DNA from 4 places in the Rhodococcus sp. 06-1460-1B genome. Region 1 is predicted to be linked to each of the others. Evidence: riboswitches for the same ligand, from Rfam matches in the RefSeq annotation. Region 1 holds a riboswitch; each other region holds the start of a gene.
What was found. A riboswitch is a leader RNA that binds a small molecule or an ion and turns the genes downstream of it on or off. The one in region 1 is predicted to bind cobalamin.
Positions count from the first base shown of each region.

Region 2: another riboswitch for cobalamin. It lies ahead of CH268_RS06725 (magnesium chelatase subunit D family protein); the one in region 1 lies ahead of CH268_RS22240 (ABC transporter substrate-binding protein).
Region 3: another riboswitch for cobalamin. It lies ahead of CH268_RS14230 (FecCD family ABC transporter permease); the one in region 1 lies ahead of CH268_RS22240 (ABC transporter substrate-binding protein).
Region 4: another riboswitch for cobalamin. It lies ahead of metE (5-methyltetrahydropteroyltriglutamate--homocysteine S-methyltransferase); the one in region 1 lies ahead of CH268_RS22240 (ABC transporter substrate-binding protein).

Region 1 covers NZ_NOYS01000037.1:118,631-120,826, reverse strand. Annotated here, with positions in the region: gene CH268_RS22245 (FecCD family ABC transporter permease) at 1-211, opposite strand, end outside; gene CH268_RS22240 (ABC transporter substrate-binding protein) at 208-1,236, opposite strand; cobalamin riboswitch at 1,243-1,366, opposite strand; gene CH268_RS22235 (MFS transporter) at 1,412-2,196, opposite strand, start outside.
Region 2 covers NZ_NOYS01000018.1:146,379-148,574, forward strand. Annotated here, with positions in the region: gene CH268_RS06725 (magnesium chelatase subunit D family protein) at 1-1,076, opposite strand, end outside; adenosylcobalamin-variant (AdoCbl-variant) riboswitch at 1,131-1,223, opposite strand; gene CH268_RS06730 (GNAT family N-acetyltransferase) at 1,309-1,785, opposite strand; gene mqo (malate dehydrogenase (quinone)) at 1,797-2,196, opposite strand, start outside.
Region 3 covers NZ_NOYS01000025.1:226,734-228,929, forward strand. Annotated here, with positions in the region: gene CH268_RS14225 (LLM class flavin-dependent oxidoreductase) at 1-826, opposite strand, end outside; cobalamin riboswitch at 1,003-1,226, shown strand; gene CH268_RS14230 (FecCD family ABC transporter permease) at 1,353-2,196, shown strand, end outside.
Region 4 covers NZ_NOYS01000041.1:421,464-423,659, reverse strand. Annotated here, with positions in the region: gene metE (5-methyltetrahydropteroyltriglutamate--homocysteine S-methyltransferase) at 1-949, opposite strand, end outside; cobalamin riboswitch at 1,080-1,289, opposite strand; gene CH268_RS24930 (3-deoxy-7-phosphoheptulonate synthase) at 1,529-2,196, shown strand, end outside.

The DNA of each region.
Region 1 (2,196 bases):
TCCGGGGCAGGCGCAGCTCCCAGACGATTCCGTCCTGGATGCGACCGACTCCCGAACTCCCGATACCCATGTGCGTCAGTATCACTCGATACACGTCGGGCACCGACACGTTCGCGGGTCCGATGGTGACGGCGACGCCGATCGAGAGCACCAACAACGCCGATCCTGCGAGCAGCAGTGGGACGAGCACCCCGCGATCGGTGCGGCTCATCGCGACGCCATTCCCCAATCCTGCAGGGCGGCCGCAACTTTCTCGACACCGTCGATCGTCCGAATGGACGGGTTCAGATCGGCACCGTTGACGACGATGTACCGCTTGTTCTCGACGGCGGGCATTCGGTTCGTGACCGAATTCGACTCCAGGAAGCCGATTTTGCTGTCCAGGGCGTCCCCGGCGATACTGCGTCGGCTCAGATCTGCGAGCACCAGTGCAGTCGGGTTGCGATCGAGCACACTCTCCCAATTGACCTGTGGCCATTCGTCGGTGGTATCGGCATAGATGTTCTCGGCGCCGACGGAGTCGGTGATGATGCCCGACGATCCGCAGCAACCGGCCATGTACGGCGTATCGGTGTCGGCGAACCAGTAGGCCAACGACACACCTGACGCGTCGACCGAACCGGAGGCCTTCTCGAACCGATCCTGCAGTTCGGCGACCAGGCGCTCGCCACGGTCTCGCACGTCGAAGACCGCCGCGAGATCACGAATCTCCCGATAGACGGTGTCGATCACCAACGGCTCCGTGCGAGCACCGTCGGAATTGACGCTCTCGTCGGTCTTGCCCTGACAGTCGGTGGGCGAGAGGTAGTTCGGGACGCCGAGTTGCTCGAACCTGCTCCGATCTGCGACTCCCCCGGGTCCGAGGGTGCCGCCGAAGGACGCGGACACGAAATCGGGCTCGGTATCCAACACGACCTCGAGCGATGGCTTGTTGTCCGCGAGCCTCGGCACCCTGGCGTTCTCGGATTCGAGGTTCGAGCGGACCGGGTCGGTCCAGGTGGCGGTGCCCACCATCCGGTCTGCGAGGCCGAGCGAGAGCAGTATTTCCGTCGAGCTCTGATTCAACGACACCGCGCGTTGCGGTGGTGCGTCGACGACGACGTCGCGTCCGCAGTTCTCGATGGTCAGGGGATAGTTCCCGGAGGTGTCGGTGGACGCGTCGGGGGTCGACGCGGTCGAACAACCGGAAACCAGAAGGATGGAGACAGCGCCTAGTGCGGCGAGAGAGGTACGCATCGAAGAGCTTCCTGCTTGGGGCTCGTGTCGCGGAGCCGCGGGTGGGGTTCGATCACGACGTCCGAGCATTCGGACTTCGAGCTCTCACCCGTCACCGTTGCGCGCCAGCTCCGGAATTGCACCGGATTCCCTCGTTCGTCGCCTGCTGACCCTATCGCGCGAGTGGGCCGCGAGGTCAGTGCGCCGGCGTCGAGACCGGTACCGACGGATACGAGCTCGGAAAGGCTCTGCGCGCGACCACTACGACTGTGAGTGCCACAGCCACCAGGATCGTCGCCGCAGCGGTCACCGCCCCGATACCCCTGGCGTCGACGACGACGCCTCCCACCAGGGCCCCGGTGGCAATGGCCAGTTGGAAGGCGACGACATAGATCGCCGACGCCTTGTCGGCGTCGGCAGGGGCGGCCCGAACCACGGCGGACTGGATGCAGACCGGCAGTGTGGTGAATGCCAGACCCCACAACGCGATCGCCCCGACAGCAAGGACGGCCAGGCTGCCCGGTGCTGCGCTGAGGGTGCCCCACAGGACCGCCGTCGCGGCCGCGACGGCACCCAGAGCAGCGATGGTGGAGGGCCGCGGCCAACGGTCGTACGTTCTGCCGATCACCCAGATACCGACGACACCGAACAAACCGTAGAGCATCAACATCAGCGTCAAAGTGGTTCCGGCCGAACCGATTGCACGATCGACGATGAGCGAGAAGTACGTGTACGCGGCGAAATGGCCGAGGACGGCCAGGAACGTCACTCCACACAGGATCGCCAGGGTGCCGTCGAGCACGCGCGGTGATTTCTTGTCGCCCGCAGCTGCCCGGGTGACCGGTAGTGCGGGGAGGACGAAGTAGAGCGCCACCGCGATAGCGGCGGCGACGACACCGAGAATCGTTGCAGCAGTGCGCCACCCGAACCACTGACCCATGGCCGCGGTGATCGGATTACCGGCGACCAACGCCAACGAGG
Region 2 (2,196 bases), on a different contig from region 1:
GGGGCGTCGGATTCCGTGCTCGACGGCGCGTCGGAATTATCCGCCGCGTCGGGCTTCGGTGCTCCTCCATCACCGTCGGGATCCGGCTCCGGCTCGGGATCGGGTTGCTGCTCGGCCTGTTCGGCGGCGTCGCGCATGGCGTCGTCGAGCTGCTTGTCGTCTATACCGGGCTCGTCGAAGGGGTCGCGTCGACGCCTGTGCGGTAGCGCCAGTTCCGCCGCGACGCGCACGTCCTCCTCGGTCACCTCGCTCGCGCCTCGCCACGCGGCGTGGGCCGAGGCAGTACGCGCGACCACCAGGTCTGCGCGCATACCGTCGACGTCGAACGATGCGCACAGCGCGGCGATGCGCCGAAGTTCCTTGTCGCTCAACACCACATCGTCGAGGATCGAGCGTGCGGCCACGATCTGCGCTGCAACGACGGCTTCCTCGTCGACGTACGCGGCCGCGAACGCGTGGGGATCACGCTCGTAGTTCATACGCCTGCGCACGACGTTCATGCGCACGTCCACATCACGCGACGCGGTGACCTCGACCGCCAGACCGAATCGGTCGAGCAACTGTGGCCGGAGCTCTCCCTCCTCGGGATTCATCGTGCCCACGAGGACGAATTGTGCTGGGTGAGAATGCGATACGCCGTCTCGTTCGACATGTACGCGACCCATCGCCGCCGCGTCGAGCAGGACGTCCACAAGATGGTCGTGCAACAGGTTCACTTCGTCGACGTAGAGCACGCCGCGGTGTGCTGCTGCGAGCAGGCCGGGTTGGAATGCTCGTTCCCCGTCGCGCAGTACCTTCTCGAGGTCGATGGACCCCACCACGCGGTCCTCGGTCGCTCCCACCGGAAGCTCGACCAGCTTGGCCGGGCGGGCACCGTCCTCGTCCTCGACGGCCGGCAGCAGAGTTGCGAGCGCGCGAACCACCGTCGATTTCGCGGTCCCCTTCTCGCCGCGCACCAGCACACCGCCGATACCGGGGTGCACCGCGCACAGGATCAACGACAACCGCAGCTGATCCTGACCGACGATCGCACTGAACGGATACCCCGGTTCGGGGACACTGCTCTCTCGCTGCACAACCAATTCCCTTCGTGCTCGGAGTTCCGCGCCGAGCGTTCGGTGGACTACACGAAGCCGGGCGGCGATCTGGCTGACAGGAGAACACTCCTGATCACAGTGGCGGGACCGCGCCTGATTCTCACAGGACTTCTCCGCACTCGACTTCGAACGGAACACTACCGCCGAACGAACGAATGCCACACACGCCTGGACGTGTGTGGCATTCGTAGCTTCGGATCCGAACGGGCTGTTACGCCTCGCTCCAGGCGGTGCCGCCACCGCGACGCATCGGAGTGTGCGGAATACCGTCCTCGAGTACTTCCTCGCCGTCGGGCAGGAAGCCGTGCTTGGCGTACATGTCGACGAGGTAGCTCTGCGCGTTGATCCGGCACGGTGCCGAACCGACCTCGGCCAGGGCGGCCCGCAGAATTCGCGTGGTGTGTCCCTGTCCCCTGGCCGAACGCTGGGTGCACAGGCGGCCGATACGGAACGCCTTCTCGCCGTCGTCGTGCTCTTCGAGCAGACGCAGAGTGCACACCACTTCACCGTCTCGTTCGAGCCAGAAGTGCCGCGTCTCGGTCAGCAGGTCGCGTCCGTCCAACTCCGGATAGGCGCAGGCCTGCTCGACCACGAACACCTCGACACGCAGCTTCAACAGGTCGTACAACGTGCTGTTGGACAGGTCTAGTGCCCACGATCGTTTGAGAGCTGCTGCTTGCGTATTCATACCTTTTGCTATCACACACCCGTGTGCTGTGCGAGCTCACGCGAACTTTCCAGCTCCAGCGTCTTCGAGGTCCAGGCCCAGACCTCGTCGAACAGCGAGCTGTTCTGAGCCAGTTTGACCCCCAGGGACGGGACCATTTCCTTGAGCTTGGGCTGCCACGCGTCGTACTTGTCTCCGAAGCACCGCTGGAGCACGTCCAGCATGGCCGGTACGGCTGTCGATGCGCCGGGAGAGGCACCGAGCAGGCCCGCGATGCTGCCGTCGGCAGCGTTGACCACAGCCGTACCGAACTCGAGAACGCCGCCGCGTCCCTTCTTGCGGATCACCTGCACACGCTGGCCGGCCGTGACCAGCTCCCAGTCCTTGGCGACGACGGTCGGCGCGAACTCCCGCAGAGTCTCGACCCGATCG
Region 3 (2,196 bases), on a different contig from region 1:
CGAACTGCTGTCGGCTCGGACGAGCGAACCCGCGCTCGCGAGAGATCTTGGTGAACATCTCGTTCCAGCCCGGGTAGATGGTGTCGGCTGCCGCCTCGGTGGTGTCGGCGACGAATCCGAACACGTGCAATCCGACTTTCAACTTCTCCGGCGAGTGACCCGCTTGCGCGCCCGCGCGTCGATACAGGTCGACGAGCGGCGCGAACTGGCGCGGCTCTCCGCCGATGATGGCGATCATCAGGGGTAGGCCCAGAAGCCCTGCACGAGCGAATGATTCGGGGGTGCCGCCGACACCGACCCAGATGGGTAGCGGATCCTGCAGCGGACGAGGATAGATCCCCTGACGGTTCAGCGCCGGCCGGTGCCGGCCGGACCACGTGATCTCTTCGTTGTCGCGAATCTGCAGCAGGAGATCCAGCTTCTCGGCGAACAAGGAATCGTAATCGGCCAAGTCGAGTCCGAACAGTGGGAAAGACTCGGTGAACGAGCCTCGGCCGACCACCAAATCGACTCGGCCCTTCGAGATCAGGTCGAGAGTGGCGAACTCCTGGAACACTCGCACCGGATCGTCGGCACTGAGTACCTTGACCGCGCTGCCGAGCCGGATGTTCTCGGTGCGCGCGGCTGCTGCGGCCAGAATGATCGACGGAGCGGAGTCGTAGTACTCGCTGCGATGGTGCTCACCGATGCCGAACGAATAAAGACCGACCTGATCCGCGAGGGCGATCTCCTCGAGTAGGTGCCCCATCCTCTCCTCCGGCGCGATGACGCGGCCGTCGGTCGGATCGGTCACGGAAGAGACGAAGCTGTCTACGCCCAGGTGCATTGGGTACCTCTCGATTCGGGATGGACGAACCCATCAGCGTCGATGAAGGTTCAATTATTCCAGTGGACGGTGGGCAGAAAACTACTACTCTCCCCAACGCTTCGCCTCATCCGCCGCGAAGTACATCCGCTGACTTGCACCGAAGCCGACCGACACAACGCGTCACGCCTGAGCTGTTATCGTGCGTGGGCGTTGGTTTTCGATGGCCGTGCTGGTCATCGGATCGTAAGAGGGAATCCGGTGAGAATCCGGAACTGCCCCGCAGCGGTGAGTGGAAACGACCGCGGTCATCGAGCACTGGGATTCGTCCCGGGAAGCGACCGCCAATAGGAGTCGTCCGAGAACGTCGTCGGATGGCGTGTCCGCGAGTCCGAAGACCTGCCACCGCGGCTGCGCCGCCGGCGTGGTCGCCTGTCGATCCCGAGGGACACGGTCGACGAGGTCGTCGTTCGCGCTGCGCGGATTCGCCTCGGAAGCCGTGCTTTTCGCAGGTCGCCAGGTCAGGGATCAGCGGAGAAAGTTGCGCATGCAGTCCAGATCGGTCCTGCCCCTCACTGTGCTCGCCGCCGCGATCTGGGCGGTGTCAGCACTGTCGGCACTGATGTTCGGGGCCGCGCACATCCCGGCAACCGACGCGATGGGCTACCTGTGGGCACAGCTGTCCGGCGGCACGATCGCCGTCGGCGATGTCCCCGACTACCGCATCGTCATCGATTCTCGGCTGCCTCGGGTGTTGCTGGCGACGGTCATCGGAGCAGGTCTGGCTGTGGTCGGACTGGTGGTGCAGGCGATGGTGCGCAACGCACTCGCAGATCCCTACGTTCTCGGAATTTCCTCGGGTGCATCGGTAGGCGCGACGTCGGTGGTCCTGTTCGGCACATTCGGTGCCCTGGGCATCTACGCACTCTCGAGTGCAGCATTCCTCGGCGCACTCGCCGCAACCGCCCTCGTGTATCTGATGGCACGCTCCCCGGTAGGGCTGGTGCCACTGCGCCTGGTCCTGACAGGTACCGCGTTGGGTTACGGATTCTCTGCAATGACCACCGTGCTGATCTTCCTGGCACCTCAGGGCGACGGCGCTCGCAGTGTGATGTTCTGGTTGCTCGGCAGCCTCGCCGGTGCCACCTGGGCCAGCGTCCCGCTGGCCGCCGCAGTCACCGTGGCCGGAGTCGCCGCGACCGCTCTGACGGCACGCAGACTCAACGCGCTGTCGATGGGAGACGAAGTCAGCGCGGCACTGGGCTTGAACGCGGCACGTCTACGGTTGTCTCTCTTCGTGACATCAGCGGCGATGACGGGGTGCTACGTGTCGATCTGTGGCGCCGTGGGATTCGTGGGTCTGGTCGTACCTCACGTGGCACGCTTACTGG
Region 4 (2,196 bases), on a different contig from region 1:
CCACTGCGCGTGCATGTCTGCCGACCTCGTACAGTGTCTCGAGCACGGCGTCGAGATCGGTGCGCCAGACATTGCGTCCGTCGACGACGCCGGCCACGACGAGCATCGTCGAGGTAGCGCGAGTAGCTGCAAGTTGCTCGGCCACACCAGGAACGGTCAGATCGATTGCCAGGCCCTCGATCCCGGTGGACGCCACTGCGGGCAGCGCGTCGCCCAGGTCGCCGAAGTAGGACGCCAGCAGAATGGCCGGGCGGGTCTGCGAGGCTGCGAGTTGCTCGAAGCATCGGGTGGCCGCTGCGACGGTCTCGTCGTCGAGATCGCGCACCAGCGCCGGTTCGTCGATCTGGACCCACTCGGCTCCGGCTGCGGCGAGGAGTTCGAGCAGACGGGCGTAGAGCGGTATCAGTTCGTCCACTCGTCCCAGCAGCGAATCGGAGGAGCCGACGGACTTGGACAGCAACAGGAAGGTGACCGGTCCGATGATCACCGGACGTGCCGGGATGCCCAGTGCGCGAGCCTCGTTCACCTCGCCGAGCACCTTGTTCGGGTGCAGGGAGAACGTGGTCTCCGGCGAGATCTCGGGCACGAGGTAGTGGTAATTGGTGTCGAACCACTTGGTCATTTCGAGCGGGACGATGGTCTCGGTGCCGCGGGCCGCGGCGAAGTACCGATCGAGTTCGCCTTCGACCGCCTCGACTCGCGGTGGCAACGCTCCGAGGAGGGCCGCAGTGTCGAGCATCTGGTCGTAGTACGAAAAGGTGTTCACGGGAACGGAATCGAGCCCGGCTGCGAGTGTGCGCCAGTCGTTCTCGCGAAGATTCTTCGCGACCGATTCGAGGGCCTCGGCATCGAGCTTTCCGGCCCAATAGGATTCGACGGCTTTCTTCAGTTCTCGGTTGGGTCCGATGCGAGCCGAACCGAGCACGGTGGCGGTGAAATCGTTGTTCACAGTTGATCTCCAGGGTGACTACACGTGGGTGGTGCACCGTCTTCACGGGCGCGCAGATCCCGGTGAGCCCTGACCACAGCCGTACCAGGGTTACGCGCCCATTCCACGAGGCGGTGAACCGCTGCACACGGCGTGCACAGCACAGAGGGCAGGTATTCGGACTTGCAGGCGCGCGGACGAAGAGCCCACTCCTACTGGCCGTCGCTTCCCGAAGAGGCTTCTTCAGTGCGTGATGACGGCGGTCGTTCCTGCATACCGCTGCGGGACAGTCCCGGATTCTCACCGGGTTCCCTCTCGCGATGCGCCGTGACTGCACGCACCGCTCGACGCCGAGGTGAACTTCGGGGCTCCTCATGACCACCTGGCGAACCGACTGCAGGGACGAGCATAGATGCATCACGGGAGAGTCTGTTACGGTGCTCTTCATGCAGTGCACGTATTTCTGGTTTAGCAGGCCGGCCCCGGGTGGGTCAGCCAGCGACGCCATGCGCTGACCCTCCACCCCCACGAGCCGGATACAGACCGGCTCGAAGTGCGCGTGGAGCATGCGGAGCCGGCCTGGGAACAGGAAACCCTCTCATGACGCTCTCCCTCGACACCCCGTCACTCGACGATCAGCGCACGATCAGCATCAGTCCGCTGGTCGCGCCGTCGGTCGTACGCCGCGAGCACGCGGTGGACGACGCGATCTCGGCGAGTGTTCGTACCGGACGCTCCGGTGTCGTCGACATTCTCGACGGCCGTGACGACCGACTGATCGTCGTGGTCGGCCCGTGTTCGGTGCACGACACCGACGCTGCCCTCGACTACGCCCGACGCCTCGCCGCCACGGCAGCCGAGTTGGGCGATCGACTGCACATCGTCATGCGGGTCTACTTCGAGAAGCCGCGGACGACGCTCGGCTGGAAGGGTCTGATCAACGATCCGCACCTCGACGGCAGCTTCGACATCAACGAAGGTCTTCGAGTGGGACGCCAGCTGCTGCTGGACATCTCGGCGCTCGGCCTGCCCGTCGGCTGCGAATTCCTCGACCCGATCACCCCGCAGTACATTGCGGACCTGGTCAGCTACGGTGCCATCGGAGCACGGACCGCAGCCAGTCAGGTGCACCGGCAGCTGTGCAGCGCCTTGTCGATGCCGGTGGGCATCAAGAACTCGACCGAAGGTGACATTCAGGTCGCCGTGGACGGAACCCGCGCCGCCGCGGCGAGCCACGTCTTCCCCGGAACCGATCTCGACGGCAAGGC